One region of the Bradyrhizobium sp. AUGA SZCCT0431 genome, then DNA from elsewhere that is predicted to be linked to it. Evidence: riboswitches for the same ligand, from Rfam matches in the RefSeq annotation. Region 1 holds a riboswitch; the other holds the start of a gene.
The links. A riboswitch is a leader RNA that binds a small molecule or an ion and turns the genes downstream of it on or off. The one in region 1 is predicted to bind cobalamin.
Positions count from the first base shown of each region.

Region 2: it holds a riboswitch for cobalamin, as region 1 does, so the genes downstream of both, JQ567_RS09340 (TonB-dependent receptor) here and JQ567_RS08275 (ribonucleoside-diphosphate reductase subunit alpha) in region 1, are expected to answer to the same signal.

Region 1 covers NZ_JAFCLR010000007.1:51,701-59,613, reverse strand. Annotated here, with positions in the region: gene ftsH (ATP-dependent zinc metalloprotease FtsH) at 1-1,834, shown strand, start outside; gene JQ567_RS08290 (aromatic ring-hydroxylating dioxygenase subunit alpha) at 1,972-3,057, opposite strand; gene JQ567_RS08285 (hypothetical protein) at 3,065-3,262, opposite strand; gene metE (5-methyltetrahydropteroyltriglutamate--homocysteine S-methyltransferase) at 3,308-5,674, opposite strand; cobalamin riboswitch at 5,779-5,980, opposite strand; cobalamin riboswitch at 6,113-6,333, shown strand; gene JQ567_RS08275 (ribonucleoside-diphosphate reductase subunit alpha) at 6,449-7,913, shown strand, end outside.
Region 2 covers NZ_JAFCLR010000008.1:42,714-50,626, reverse strand. Annotated here, with positions in the region: gene JQ567_RS09355 (ABC transporter substrate-binding protein) at 1-150, opposite strand, end outside; gene JQ567_RS09350 (ABC transporter ATP-binding protein) at 150-932, opposite strand; gene JQ567_RS09345 (iron ABC transporter permease) at 929-1,972, opposite strand; cobalamin riboswitch at 2,107-2,307, shown strand; gene JQ567_RS09340 (TonB-dependent receptor) at 2,421-4,700, shown strand; gene JQ567_RS09335 (DUF6925 family protein) at 4,798-5,814, shown strand; gene JQ567_RS09330 (transcriptional regulator) at 5,930-6,178, shown strand; gene JQ567_RS09325 (hypothetical protein) at 6,175-6,462, shown strand; gene JQ567_RS09320 (hypothetical protein) at 6,547-6,786, opposite strand; gene JQ567_RS09315 (hypothetical protein) at 6,946-7,101, shown strand; gene JQ567_RS09310 (hypothetical protein) at 7,231-7,913, opposite strand, start outside.

The DNA.
Region 1 (7,913 bases):
GCGCGCGTCCTCGCAGGACATCACGTTTTCGCAGTTCGTGAGCGAGGTCGAAAAGAACACCGTCCGCGACGTCGTGATCCAGGGGCCGGAAATCCACGGCACCTTCACCAACGGCTCCAGCTTCCAGACCTACTCGCCGAACGATCCGTCGCTGGTCAAGCGCCTGGTTGATGCCAAGGTGAACGTCAGCGCGAAGCCGCCCGGCGACAATGTGCCGTGGTTCGTGTCGCTGCTGGTCTCCTGGCTGCCCTTTATCGCGCTGATCGGCGTGTGGATCTTCCTGTCGCGCCAGATGCAGGGCGGCGCCGGCAAGGCGATGGGCTTCGGCAAGTCGCGCGCCAAGATGCTGACCGAGGCGCATGGCCGCGTCACCTTCGAGGACGTCGCGGGCGTCGACGAAGCCAAGCAGGATTTGCAGGAGATCGTCGAATTCCTGCGCGACCCCGGCAAATTCCAGCGCCTCGGCGGACGGATTCCGCGCGGCGTGCTCCTGGTCGGCCCTCCCGGCACCGGCAAAACCCTGATCGCGCGCGCGGTCGCGGGCGAGGCCAATGTGCCGTTCTTCACGATCTCGGGCTCCGACTTCGTTGAAATGTTCGTCGGCGTCGGCGCCAGCCGCGTCCGCGACATGTTCGAACAGGCCAAGAAGAACGCGCCCTGCATCATTTTCATCGACGAAATCGACGCGGTCGGCCGCCATCGTGGCGCCGGTCTCGGCGGCGGTAATGACGAGCGCGAACAGACCCTCAACCAGTTGCTGGTCGAGATGGACGGCTTCGAGGCCAATGAAGGCGTGATCCTGATCGCGGCGACCAACCGGCCCGACGTGCTCGATCCCGCGCTGCTGCGCCCGGGCCGTTTCGACCGCCAGGTCGTGGTGCCGAACCCGGATGTCGTCGGCCGCGAGCAGATCCTCAAGGTCCACGTCCGCAAGGTGCCGCTGGCACCGGATATCAACCTCAAGACCATCGCGCGCGGCACGCCGGGCTTCTCCGGCGCCGACCTGATGAACCTCGTCAACGAAGCCGCCCTGACCGCCGCGCGCCGCAACAAGCGCATGGTGACCCAGGCCGAGTTCGAGGAAGCAAAAGACAAGGTGATGATGGGCGCCGAGCGCAAGTCGCTCGTCATGACCGAGGAAGAGAAATTGCTGACGGCCTATCACGAAGGCGGTCACGCCATCGTCGGCCTCAACGTCGTCGCCACCGATCCGATCCACAAGGCCACGATCATCCCGCGCGGCCGCGCGCTCGGCATGGTGATGCAACTGCCGGAGCGCGACAAGCTGTCGATGTCGCTCGAGCAGATGACGTCGCGGCTCGCGATCATGATGGGCGGCCGGGTTGCCGAAGAGCTGATCTTCGGCCGCGAAAAGGTCACCTCGGGTGCGTCGTCCGACATCGAGCAGGCCACGCGCCTGGCGCGCATGATGGTGACGCGCTGGGGCCTGTCCGAGGCGCTCGGCACCGTGTCCTATGGCGAGAACCAGGACGAGGTTTTCCTCGGCATGTCGGTGTCGCGCACCCAGAACGCATCGGAAGCCACGGTTCAGAAGATCGACACCGAGATCCGGCGTTTCGTCGAAGACGGTTACAACGAAGCGACGCGCATTCTCACTGAAAAGCGCGCCGACCTCGAAGCGCTTGCCAAGGGCCTGCTCGAATTCGAGACGCTGTCCGGCGACGAGATCATCGACCTGCTCAATGGCAAGAAGCCGAACCGCGAGTCGGTGCTTGAGCCGACCACGCCGCGGGCCTCGGCTGTGCCGCCCGCCGGCAAGTCGCGCCCGCGCCCCGATCCGGATCCCGGCCTGGAGCCGCAACCGCAAGCCTAAGTCGGTTTGCATCTGAAATAGAAAACGCGGCGGCGACGCCGCGTTTTTTTATGGTGGCGTCCCGGCCCTGCGCCATGAGGATCAACGCGGGCTGTAGCCCGGATGGAGCGAAGCGAAATCCGGGGCATGCCGCGACGTCACGTGCGTCCCGGATTTCGCTGCGCTCCATCCGGGCTACTGCCTGGCTCCCCGCACTCCCGCAACAGTTTTCGCAGCGCGTGGATCGGCGGAAACACTTCCCTGTTCCAGTCCGCGCCTTGCGCGTCGTGGGCGGCCTGTTCCAACTCCACGATCTCGCAATCCTCCGAAAAGACCCGGTTGGTGAACCAGGCCAGCACCGGCCAGCCGAGACCGAGGATGCCGGGAATTCTGGGCTTGCGCACCGACAGCACGACGAAGGTCCGGTTACGGCGCTGCGCCGCATCGATGGGTGTGTAGCCGAGCCATACGTTGAGAACCGGTGCGTCGCCCTTCGTCCACATCTGCAGGGTCTGGTAGGGATATTCGGTGCGCACCGTCATCAGGTCGCGCGCCGTGCCGGCACGGCCGCGCAGGCGGCCGACGATGACGGCCTCGCCAAGGGGCGGCTTCTCGCCAGGCCGGGCAAAGCTGTAATCGACCTCCATCCAGCGTTCGCCGGCGCGGCTGCCGAGATAGCGCGGCACGACTTTTCCGGTGGTGCGCCGGTGCAGGAACTGATGGTTCATGTCCATCAAATTCTCATGCATGAAAGTGTAGTGACAGGCGACGAGCTTGCCGAACCGCCGGGTCTTGTAGGCGGTATCAGCGGCTGCGCCGATCTGCGGCAAGGGAGCGGCGGCAGACGCCGTGCCGGGCCACACGAAGATCAACCCGTCGCGTTCGAAGCAGGGATAACGGCGGACGCCGTTCGGCCGCTTGCCCTTGCCGAGATAGGGCACGTCGACACAGTCGCCCGACGCATCGTAACGCCAGCCATGATAGACACAGCGCAGGGTGCAGCCATCGACCGTTCCCTTGGACAGCGGCACCTGGCGGTGCGCGCAGCGGTCCTCAAGCGCGAAGATCGCGCCCTCCCTCGGGCGCACCAGCACGATCGGTTCGCCCGCGAACCGCGCCGCGAAAGTCTGGCCGGACTTCACCTCGTGCGACCATGCGACCGGATACCAGTGATCCGGGTTCGCGCCGACCTTGCGAAGATCGACAGAGGCTTCCGACCAGGCATTATCAGGCCTCACCGTCATCGCGTCGTTACGCCTTTGCCAGCGGTCCGAGATGCAGCGCCATGATCTGTTCCGGCGTCTCGGTGACCTCGATGCGCTGGCCGTCGCCGCCGACGAAGGCGAGCACGGTGCGCTCGCCGTCGCGCCACATGCTGCCGACCAGCGCGATATTGATGTGGGCGGCCTGCCCCGTCTCGCACCTCGTGCATTCGATCCAGAAGCGCATGGCGTATCCTTTCAATGATGCCGGGTTGAGAGACGGGGCGGGCGTTTAAGCGAGCGCCCGCAATTCGCGGGCGGCGGCGACCATGTTGACCAGAGCGGGCCGCACCTCTTCCCATTTCCGGGTTTTCAATCCGCAATCCGGATTGATCCAGAGCTGGGCGTCGGAGAGCCGCAGCCGCGCCAGCTTGAGCAGGTCGGTCATCTCAGCGGTTTCAGGCACCCGCGGCGAATGGATGTCGTAGACGCCGGGGCCGATTTCGTTCGGATAGCGGTAGTTCCTGAAAGCGTCGAGCAGTTCCATCTTCGAGCGCGAGGTCTCGATCGAGATCACGTCGGCGTCCATCGCACCGATCGCATCGATGATGTCGTTGAACTCCGAGTAGCACATGTGGGTGTGGATCTGGGTGTCGTCGCGCACGCCCGACGAACAGATGCGGAAGGCGTCCACCGCCCAGTCGAGATAGGTCTTCCACTCCGACCGGCGCAGCGGCAGGCCCTCCCGCAGCGCCGCTTCGTCGATCTGGATCATCCCGGCACCGGCGGCCTCCAGGTCGGCGACCTCGTCACGGATCGCCAGCGCGACCTGGCGGCAGGCTTCGCTGCGCGGAATATCGTCGCGGACGAACGACCAGTTCAGAATGGTCACCGGCCCGGTCAGCATCGCCTTCATCGGCCGCTTGGTCAGCGACTGCGCATACTGCCACCACTCGACCGTCATCGGTTTCGGGCGGGACACGTCGCCGAACAGCACCGGCGGGCGGACGTAGCGCGATCCGTAGGACTGCACCCAGCCATGCCCGGTGAAGGCGAAACCTTCGAGCTGTTCGCCGAAATACTGCACCATGTCGTTGCGCTCGAACTCGCCATGAACCAGCACATCAAGCCCGATATTCTCCTGCCAGCGCACCGCGCGCGCGGTCTGGTTCTGCAGATAGAGTTTATAGGCGTCGTCGGTCAGCTCGCCCTTGGCATGCGCGGCGCGGGCGTTTCGGACATCCGCGGTCTGCGGGAACGAGCCGATGGTTGTGGTCGGGAAGGCCGGCAGGTTGAAGCGGCTGTGCTGCACGCCGGCGCGATCGGTAAACGCGTTGAGGCGGCGGCGCATCGCGCTATCGATGCCGGCGGCACGCGTCGCCACCTTGGCATCGTGGATCCGCGGCGAAGCTTTGCGCGCGGCTGCGGCTTCATCGGAGGCCTTCAGGATGGCGTCGGCGTGGACGCGGCCGCGCGCCAATGCCGTTCCGAGCGCCGCCAGTTCCTCGATCTTCTGCACCGAAAATGCCAGCCAGCTCTTCACATCGGGATCGAGGCTGGTTTCCAGCGCAAGGTCGATCGGGACGTGCAGCAGCGAGCAGGATGGCGCGAGCTGCACGCGGTCGCCGCCGAGCCTGGTGACCACAGGTTCCAGCCGGTCGAGCAGCCGGCTCAGATCGGCGCGCCAGATATTGCGGCCGTCGATGATGCCGAGCGACAGCACGCGGTCCTTTGGAAGACCGGCGAGATCGTCGAGTTGCTCCGGGGCGCGCACGAGGTCGAGATGCAGGCCAGCGACAGGCAGGGCCATCGCGGTGTCGCGGTTGGCGCCGAGCCCGCCAAAGTACGTGGCCAGCATGATCTTGAGCCCAGGCACCGCCTTGGCGATTTCCGCATAGGCATAATGCAGCGCCTGCTGCGCGATGATGTCGAGGTCGAGGACCAGACACGGCTCGTCGATCTGCACCCATTCCGCGCCGGCCTTCGCGAGTTCGCTCAGCACCTCGATATAAACCGGCAGCAACCGGTCGAGCAGCGACAGCGTGTTGAATCCCGCATCCTTGCACTTGGCGAGTTTGAGGAACGTCACGGGGCCGACCAGCACCGGGCGGGTCTGGTAGCCGAGCGCTTTGGCTTCCAGGTACTCCTCGATCGGCTTTCGCGAGGCGAGCGTGAAGGTTTGATCCTTCTCCAGTTCCGGCACCATGTAGTGGTAATTGGTGTCGAACCATTTTGTCATTTCCAGCGCCGGCACGCCGTGGGCCGTGTCGTGGTGGGCGTGGCCGCAGTCGGCATCATGCGCCGCGCCTTGGGCGCCGCGCGCCATCGCGAAGTAGGTGGCGAGCGGAACCGTGCCGCCGTTCCAGCCGTAGCTTTTCGGAATCGCGCCGACCATCACGCAGGTGTCGAGCACCTGGTCGTAGAACGAGAAGTCGTTGGACGGGATGATGCTGACACCAAGCTTCTTCTGGCGCGCCCAATTGGCCGCGCGCAGCCCGATGCCGGTCTCGATCAGGGCTTTCTCGTCGGTCGTACCCGACCAGAAACTCTCCAGCGCGAATTTCAGCTCGCGGCGCGGACCGATGCGCGGCGTGCCGAGCGAAGCGACGGGAAGTGAGGAGGTAGAATTTGTAGAAGCAGTCGCTTTGAAAGAAGTCATGGCTTAACCCCAAAAGTTGGGGGCAAAGGCCGAAGTGACACGTCTGGATTCCGGACGATAGGGCGCGCGGAATCGCAACCGCACCACCGGGACACCCCGCCCGAGGACGTTTATGTTGTCGAGGCAGGTCTCCTGGCTCGCGGGTCAATGCTGCTGTCCGGTCTTCCCAAAACCTTTGCGGGTCTCAGTGACTTTGTTGGACAGCGGCTCGCCGCTTACAGTTGCGGGGGCAGCTCCGGCTTCACACCGGCTTCCCTCTTAGCTTCGGGAAAACCATCCCGAAGAACCACGACACGTCCACTTACTTGCAACTCGGCGCGCCCGTCAACTCGACCGGTGCGGGTGCACAGCCGCCATCGTTGTTCACAGCTGCGGAGGAACTTGCCAAATTTTCTGGCTATCGCCATCCGTGCCCATTGACACCGGCCGCCGAATAACACGACATGTAGACGTCACGGTCCACCCCGTCGCAAGATTTGGTGGCTAAGAGGGAAGCCGGTGAATCGCGGTAGTTCGCGAGATTCCGGCGCTGCCCCCGCAACTGTAAGCAGTGAGTTGCTCCCGCTTTTTCACGTCACTGATGCGGCTTCGCATTGGGAAGACAAGGGAACAACGACGACCTGCGAGCCAGGAGACCTGCCGCGACACCGAAAAAACGTCCACGGGCGGGGTGTCCCGGCGGTCGCTTGCAGATCCATGCCGGCGTTTGCCGTCGCGCATTCGATGCAGCGTCCCCAAAGACATCCGGCCTCAACAACACCACGGGGTCTGCCGATGTCCGAATCTTCCGGTCTCATTTCTCTCGAAACCAAAACCGCTCCCTTGTTCCAGTTGCGTCCCGAAACGCTCGCCGCGCCGGACGCCGAACTTCCGATGCAGGTGATTCGCCGCAACGGCACGGTTTCGAAATTCGATGCCAGCAAGATCTCGGTCGCGATGACCAAGGCGTTCCTCGCCGTCGAGGGCCACACCGCGGCGGCCTCGCGCCGGGTGCACGAGGTGGTGGAGCAGTTGACCGCTGAGGTCGTCGGCGCGCTGTCACGCCGGATGAGCGAAGGCCGCACCTTTCACATCGAAGACGTGCAGGACCAGGTCGAACTGGCGCTGATGCGCAGCGAGCACCACAAGGTGGCGCGCGCCTATGTGCTGTACCGCGACGAGCGCACCAGGCAGCGCGCCGAGCAGGAGGCCGCCAAATCGGCCCACCCTGCGGCAGGACCTGTGCTACATGTGACGCTGGCGAACGGCACCAAAGTGCCGCTCGATACCGCGCGGCTCGCGCTGATCGTGGGCGAGGCCTGCGCCGGTGTTGACGGCGTCGACGCCGCGCCTGTCATCGCGGAAACCCAGCGCAATATCTACGACGGCATCAGCCAGGGCGAACTGGCGCTCGCTTCCGTGATGGCTGCGCGGACGCTGGTGGAGCAGGAGCCCAATTACGCTTACGTGAGCGCGCGGCTGCTGCTCGACAAGCTGCGCACCGAAGTGCTGTCCTACGTGCAGGGGGTGCCGACCAACGCCTCGCAGGCCGATATGGCCGGCCGCTACGGCGAATATTTCCCGGCCTATATCAAGACCGGCATCAAGGCCGAACTGCTGGATCCGGATCTGGCGCGTTTCGACCTGAAGAAAATCGCCGCGGCGCTGAAGCCGGAACGCGATCTGGCGTTTCAGTTCCTCGGCCTGCAGACGCTGTACGACCGCTATTTCCTGCATGAAGGCGGCAACCGCATCGAGCTGCCGCAGGCATTCTTCATGCGCGTCGCGATGGGACTTGCGACCCGCGAGATCGATCGCGAGGCCCGCGCGATCGAATTCTATGATTTACTGTCGTCGTTCGATTTCATGGCATCGACGCCGACGCTGTTCAATTCCGGAACGCTGCGGCCGCAATTGTCGTCGTGCTTCCTCACCACGATCGCGGATGATCTCGACGGCATCTTCAAATCGGTCAAGGACAACGCGCTGCTGGCGAAATATTCCGGCGGGCTCGGCAATGACTGGACCCGCGTGCGCGGCCTTGGGGCCCACATCAAGGGCACCAATGGCGAAAGCCAGGGCGTGGTGCCGTTCCTGAAAGTCGCCAACGACACGGCCATTGCGGTCAACCAGGGCGGCAAGCGCAAGGGCGCGGTCTGCGCTTATCTCGAGACCTGGCATATCGACATCGAGGAATTCCTCGATCTGCGCAAGAACACCGGCGACGACCGCCGCCGTACCCACGACATGAACACCGCGA
Region 2 (7,913 bases), on a different contig from region 1:
GAGTATCTGCTCGGGGTCGGCCAGCGACAGCAGCAATTGATCGCTGCAGACGTTCATCGACACGATGCGCGGCAGCTTGGCGGCCAGCGCCGCCCCGCCCGGCATCGCCAGCGCCGCAACCGCCAGCAGCACGGCAAGCCGGCGGCGCATCACAGATCCGCCCACGGCACGATCACGGCCTCGCGCTGGTATTCGGCGCGGTAGGCGCTGATCCGGAACACGTCGGCGATCACCTGCTCCGACAGCGCTTCCACCGGCGCGCCCTGCGACACCAGCCGGCCCTCCTTCAGGACCAGCACATGATCGGCGAAGCGTGCGGCCAGGCCGAGGTCGTGCGTCACCACGATGACCAGCACGCCCTTATCGGCGGTGGCGCGCAGATTCTTCATCACGTCGATCTGGTGGCGCGGATCGAGCGAGGCGGTCGGCTCGTCGGCGAGGATGACAGGCGCCTCCACCGCGAGCACGCGCGCCAACGCGACGCGGCTGCGCTCGCCGCCGGACAGTTCAGTGACGCGGCGTTCGCTGAACTCCACCACGTCGACCGCCTGCATCGCGCGCAGTACCGCTTCGGCATCCTTTGACGACAGCCGCGCCGGATCGGTCGCGCCGTGCGGATAACGGCCGAGCGCCACGATGTCGCGCGCCGGCAGTGGCCAGTGCACGATGTGGCCCTGCGGCAGATAGGCAAAGCGTTTTGCACGTTCGCGTAGCGATAGATCAGCCAGCGCATCGCCGCCGACGTGGATGTCACCGCGGGACGGCAGCAGCCCCGACAGCGCGCGCAACAGCGTGGTTTTGCCGGCGCCGTTCGGCCCGACCAAGGCGACCAGATGACCCGCGGTCAGCGACAGCGTGACATCGCTGAGCACATGGCGGCCGGCCAGTGTCACGTTCACACTGCGGGCGGTGAGAAGCGCGGCTTCGCTCATGCGACACCTCCCCCGAGCGCACGGCGTTCGCGCGCGATCAGATAGAGGAAGAACGGCACACCGATGATCGAGGTCAACACGCCGACCTTGATGTCGCTGGTCGAGGGAATGATCCGCACCGCGATGTCGGCGGCGAGCAGCAGCGCTGAGCCTGCCAGTGCACTCGGCACCAGCAGCCGCGCCGGATCATGACCGATCAAGGGCCGCATCAGATGCGGCGCGACGAGGCCGATAAAGCCGATGGTGCCGGTGACCGCGACCGCGCCGCCGACCCCAAGCGCGACGCCGGTGATCACGATAAGCCGCAGGCGCCCGACATCGACCCCGAGGCTCTGCGCGGTTTCCTCACCGAGGCTGAGCACGCGAAAGGAATGGCGCTGGCTGAACAGGATCATGCCACCGGCAATGATGAACGGCAGTGCCAGCATCACGTGCTGAAAACTGCGATCCTCCAGCGATCCGAGCAGCCAGAACGCGATCTCCAGCACCACGAAGGGATTGCTGGAAAGGTTCATCACCAGCGCCGTCGCCGCTCCCGCCAGACTCGAAATCGCAAGACCCGCCAGGATCAGGATCAGCAGCCCGGCATTGCGGCCGGCGATCGTCAGCAGCACGAACACCGATCCGAAAGCGGCCATGATCGCCACCACCGGCAGCGCATAGGAGCGCACATCGGCCCACCCCAGCGCGATCACCAGCACCGCGCCGAAGGCAGCCGATTGCGGCGCGCCGAACAGCGAGGGCGAGGCCAGCGGATTGCGCAGCAGGCCCTGCAGCGACGCGCCTGACATTCCCAGGATGGCGCCGATCGCCAGCGCCAAAATGGTCCGCGGCAGGCGGATTTCCCGCACGATCACCTGCGACACATCGCTGCCGCCACCGAGGAGCGCTTCCATCGCCGCCAGCGGCGACAGCCGCACCGGCCCGATGCCGAGCGAGATCAGCACCAACAGCCCGACGAGGCCGGCAAGCGCGGCCGTCACGCCAATCCGGCGCCGCGCGGCCTCCTCGTTTGCAGCAATGATGGTATCAACACTCATCGATCGTCCCCGAACGGTCAGCCCGTACCGCACTATGGGTTCGAGCGGTACTGCTCATGCGACATAAAAGACGCACTCGTCCAGTGAGGACCGCAGGCGGGGCCTGATGGGATTGACTCTGTATTTGACAAACTTCTACCATAATTTTTGACGGTTCCCGTTTTGGGGATCAAAAGGGAATGCGGTGCGGGGAAACTCCCCCAATTCCGCGGCTGCCCCCGCAACTGTAAGCGGTGAATCTTTCGTCCTATGCCACTGGGAATCTCGGTCCTGGGAAGGCGACGAAAGGTAACGACCCGTAAGCCAGGAGACCTGCCGTCAGCCGTGGTCACACGCGAAGATGTCGGTCGGGGAGTACAGGCATTAGTTTCACCAGAGCTGCTTACAGCACGATGGTGGGACTTGGTTCGCTGTGACGTGCCACTGACGTCATACCGAGGCCTGAACCATGTCTTCTACCACCCCAGTCGCCAAGCGGCGCCGCCATCTTTTGCTGGCCTCCAGTGTTCTCGCACCGATCATGGCGCTCGGTATTTCCGGCGCGCAGGCCCAGCAGACCGCCACAGCCGATCAACTGCCGGCGATCGAGGTCAACCCGCCCGGCGACCAGAACAGGACCCGCGCCAAGCCTGCTTCCGATCAGGGCTCGGGTACGCGCCGCGTCGTCGCGCCGAACCCGAGCCCGTCAAGCAATCGGAGCCCTGCGCCGGGGACCGGCTCGAACGTCGCGTCGCAAGGCGATGGCCAGGGCGGCGGCGGAGCGCCCGTCCGGCAATTCGCCGGCATCGTCGGCACATCGGCGACCGTCATCACGGCTGAAGAAATCGCGCATTCGCCCGCGCAGACCTTGCAGGAAATCATCGCGCAAACACCGGGCGTGCAGCTCACCAGCCTGTTTGGCGGCGTCAACGGCGCAAAGACCAGCGTCGATCTGCGCGGGTTCGGCGCGTTTGCGACCTCCAATACCCTCGTGCTGATCAACGGCCGCAGGCTCAATGACATCGACATGGCCGGGGTCGATTTTTCGACCATCCCGCGCGATTCGATCGAGCGCATCGAGATCACCCGCGGCAACAGCGGCGCGGTGCTGTACGGCGACAATGCGGTCGGCGGCGTCATCAACATCGTGCTGAAGAACGGTGTCGGCGGCCCGCCGGTCGCGATCCGCGGCGAAGCCGGCGTCGGCTCCTTCAATCAGCGTATGGCTTCGGTCTCGGCCGCGACCAATTTCGGTCCGTGGTCGACATCGTTCTACGGCAATGGAATCAAGTCGGACGGCTACCGCGTCAACAACGCCCTCGACCAGCGCAACGGCGTCGGCAACCTCAATTACACCACGCCCGGCCTTACAGCGTTCCTGACCCTGTCCGGCGACGACCAGAAGCTGGGTTTCCCGGGCGGCCGTCTCGTCGATCCCTCGATTGGCCTCGATGAACTCGCCACCAACCGGCGCGGCGCCGCCACGCCGTTCGACTACGGCAACCAGCAGGGCGCCAACGCCACCGCAGGATTCACCAAGACGCTGATGAACGGCGTCGATCTGATCGTCGACGGCGGCGTGAGAGACAAGAAGCAGCAGGCCGCCTTCTTCAATCCCTTCGGTAACAGCTACGTCGACGCCCACCTGCAGACCTGGTCGATCACGCCGCGATTGAGCATCAAGAATGTGCTGTTCGGGATGCCCTCACAGATTTTAACCGGCATCGATTATTACGACGCGACCTTCCACCAGGAACGTCCGACGGACCGGGGCTTGCCGCCGATCCATACCTATGATTTGCAGCAGCAAACCTTGGCCGGCTATTTCCAGCAAACCATCGGGCTGTTGCCGACCACCGATTTCTCGTACGGGGCCCGCGTGCAACAAACCACGTTGAAAGCCAGGGACATCGTCAACAACGATCCGAATTGCGCCTTTTTCTTTACCTGCGCGGCGCAAAACCTGCCTCTCGACAGCCGGGAAGGCCAATACGCGCTGCATGTCGGCCTCGAACATCGCTTCAACAATATCGTCTCGGTATTCGGCCGGGCCGCCCGCGCGTTCCGCACGCCGAATGTCGACGAGAGATTGTCCTCCGGACCGTCCTTCGATCCTGTCTTCTTCACCCCGATTCCCGGCACCTTCCAGCTGAAAACCCAGACCTCCCACGACATCGAGGGCGGCTTCCGCATCAAGTCGGGCGGGTTCCAGATGCAATCGAGCATCTACAGCATGGACCTCGAGAACGAGATCCATCTCAACCCGGCACTGTTCTTTAACGTCAACCTCGATCCGACCCGCCGTTACGGCTCCGAGACCAGCGCCTCGCTGCGTATCAGCGACAGCGTGCTGCTGCGCGGCGGCGTGGCCTACACCCGCGCGGTGTTCCGTGAAGGGCAGTTCGCCGGCAATGACGTTCCGCTGGTGTCCCGCTACACCGCCAGCGGCGGCGTGACGTGGAATATCTGGCAGAACTATCTGGTTGCGGATGCCACGGTGCGCGGCTGGAGCGAGCGCTACATGGACAACGACCAGAAAAATACCCAGCGCCGCATCCCGGCCGATGCCACCATCGACTTCAAGCTGAGCGGGGCATATCAGCACTTCTTCTGGTCGGTGAGCGTCAACAACGTGCTCAACGCGCTGTACTACGACTATGCGATCGCAAGCACGTTCACCGACGGCCGCTTCAGCGCCTATCCGCTGCCGGGCCGGACCTACATGGTGAAGGCCGGCGCGACGTTCTGAGCCCGGACGCCGGTCCGGGGCCCGCTCCGGACCGGCTTGTCCTGACCTGACAAGCCAGTATTCTCTTTGGCCCCGAGGGTTAAGGGAATGCTGGTTGATGCCTGATGTTTCCGCCGTCGCGGCGACCGATCTGTTGCAGCGGGAAATCGCCGATCCCGACACGCAATGGAGTCTCGGCACGTTCGGCGCCATCGCCGAATTCACCCGCGACCGCGACGAGCCGGTGCGGCTGACGCAATCGATCGAGGCCGTTGCAGCCGTGACGCCGCGCGGCGGCATTGCGCTGAAACCGGGCGGCAACAGCCGGCCGTTCGCCTCCGAGAGCATCACGAAATCAGGCTGGAGCCATCGGATCGCGCTGTGCCTGCCATCCGACGATTGCGCGATGAACGGCCGCAACGCGCTGACGGAAGTCGGCGCCGATCGCGAGGCGCTGCGGCCGGAGGATCGCGAAGCCATCCTGTTCGATCTCGGCCTCGGCGCGCTGCAGGCGGATTTTTGCGTGCGCGTCAGTGATCCTGATCTCGCCGCGCGGCTGCGCGAACTCTGCGGCCGCGCCGTCTTCGAACACGACAATCCCGCGATGGGGATGATCCTTGGCGCGAACCCGCATCGCGTCTTCATCAGCCGGCTCGGCCGCATCGAGGTCTATCAGCCGATCCCGCCACCCTCGGGCAAGAGCCCGGAAGGGCCGCACACGCATGTGCTGCCAAGACTGCTGAAAAGCGGCCGGACCCATGCAGCCACCGAGCCGGTTCCCGGGGGCTGGATCCCCTGCGCGCACATCTATCCGCCGCATCCGTTGCGTGACGGAATGAGCGAAGCCCGGCCGTTCGACCGGACACGTCACCAGCGTTTTCAACGGATCCTGGCAGCGTGCGGCGATCCCGAAGCGCTCGCGATCAAGCAGCGCGTCGTCGATGCGGTGCTGGCGGGGGAACCGCCTGTGGCGATCGCCGGCGACCGTCACGGCCGCGCCGGCATCCGCATTGCACTGCGCCAGGTGAAGGCCGAAGGCCAGGCGTCAACGACATTGGCAGCCTGGCTGGCCACTTTCGACCAGAGCAGCCCTGAAGACGGCGATGACGCCGCCGCTCTTCACCATGAGGGCTGATTCAACGCGATAACGGGGCATTTTCGACCCAAATTCGCGCCCCCAGCGGCGTAATTCATGGTATTACCGCCGAAACACCGCCCGACGGCATGCGTCGCGGTTCCAGAGGTAGATGATGAACGACGAACCGAAGAGTCCGGCCGAAATGAAAGAGCTTCGGCTGCACCGCAAGCGTACCCAGGAGGTCGAGGGCATCAAGGCGATGGCCGAGATCGCGGCCTCCGACATCGCAATTCGCAAGCGGACTGAAAAGCTGCGCGCGCTGCGGCTGGCCAAGGAAGCTGAGGACCTTGCCAATCCGCCCGAACCGAAGGCCAAGCCCAAAGCGAAAGCCAAAGTGGCGAAGAAGGCTGACGTAAAATGAGCAAAGAAGATCGCGACCGCGCCCAGGCGCGTCTGGATAAAACCACCCGGGCAGCCCAGGACGCGCGGTCCGGCAAGGCCGACCGCGATGCGGCCTCGAGGGCCATGCTCGACAATATGGCGAAGCTGAAGGCGTTGCGGCTTGCCCGCGAGGCCGCCACACCTCCGACTCCCGTCAAGGCAAAGAAGGCCGCGGCCAAATCGAAAAAACCGGGCGAGAAGCGCCCGACCCCGGCATTGGGCGATTGGCTGGCGAGCCAGCAAAGCGGCGGACGACGGACTTAAGCTCGAAGACCCTGAGCTGAGCTCTTTGAGCTCAGCTTTGAAGTCCAGTCTTGAAGTTCAGTCGAAAAACTCAGTCTTGCAGCGTTACGCCGGTGGCCAATGGATCATCGAGCGCGTCTTGGTCTCGGCGTCATAGACCTGCACTTGCAGCATCTGGAATTTGTTCTTTAGCGCCGTGCCCGCCTCTTCGGCGGCTTCGACCGTGTCGTGGTGCGATTTGAAGTGACCATCCACGACAAGCGAATATCCATTGGTCGGCGCCTTGTCGGCGCGAATGATCTTGCGTGGCTGCTGTTCTTCGGTTTCGATGCGAGGCTTCTTCATTTTGGCTCCGTGTGATTGCCCCGTTTGAAGCAATATCGGCAAAAAGGGCAAGGAAAATTCGTGTTGCTGACGCTGGTATAATGCGCAAAGTCGGTCGTATTACGGTGAATGCGTCAATTCGTCCGGATAAAGCCGGTTGAGCCGGCAAAAAGGCGCGATATGGGCGGAAACGGCAAAAAGGGCGAACCTCCGAAGCAGGACAACGACAAGCCTGTGAAGCCGAAAGGCCCGCCTGTCGAAGACGACGATTACGAAGATGGCGACATCGCCACGCCAAAGCACGACCGCCATGGCACTGATGACGAGCCGTTGTGATTATTGTCGTCCCGGCGAACGCCGGGACCCATACGCCGCGGCCGTTGTGATAAGGCAAGCTGGTAGAGGCACCTCAACAACAAGCATCGGTGGCTATGGGTCCCGGCCTTCGCCGGGACGACGCGAGGTCTAGCCAAACCCCTCACTCTCAATCTTCCGGATACTCCCGACATCGAGCAGATGCGCGCCGAAACCGCCGCGCGCCAGTTTGATCGCTGACGACGGCGAGGCCAGCAGAAATGCTGCGGTCATCGCCAGCGGCACGGCGCTGAACCAGTCCAGCCGCACCGGCGTAAGTTCTTCACGGCTGCCGGCATAGGGTCCGCTGGCGGTAAACACACGGCCGCATTCCCGGATAATATCGCCCCGCGTGCCGCCGCGCGATGCGCAACCGAGCAGCGCCTGCATCGCCAGATGCGTGAGCACGCCCTCGCGGCTTTCCGGCAACGGCTCCGGCGTCTCGCCTTGCGAGACACGCAGCAATAACCCAACGAGATCGATGCCGGCGCGATAGGCGTTGACCGGCTCGACCAGCCGCGGGTTGCAATCGATCAGGAGCGGCGCCGTGCCATCGTCGGGCATGATAAAATCGACCGACAGCGCGCCGTGCCAGCCGAGTTGCCCGCCGATGGTCTCGAGATAGGCGCGCACCATCGGCCGGCCCACGCTTTGCTTGATTGCCTCGCCGCCACCGACGCCGAGAGCGACTTGCCGATAGGCATGAAAGCCGACCAGCCGTCCCCGGCAAAACACCGACTGCGCCTTCTCGGTGGTGCCCGTGATGAGGTCCTGGGCCAGCACCTCATCGGCGA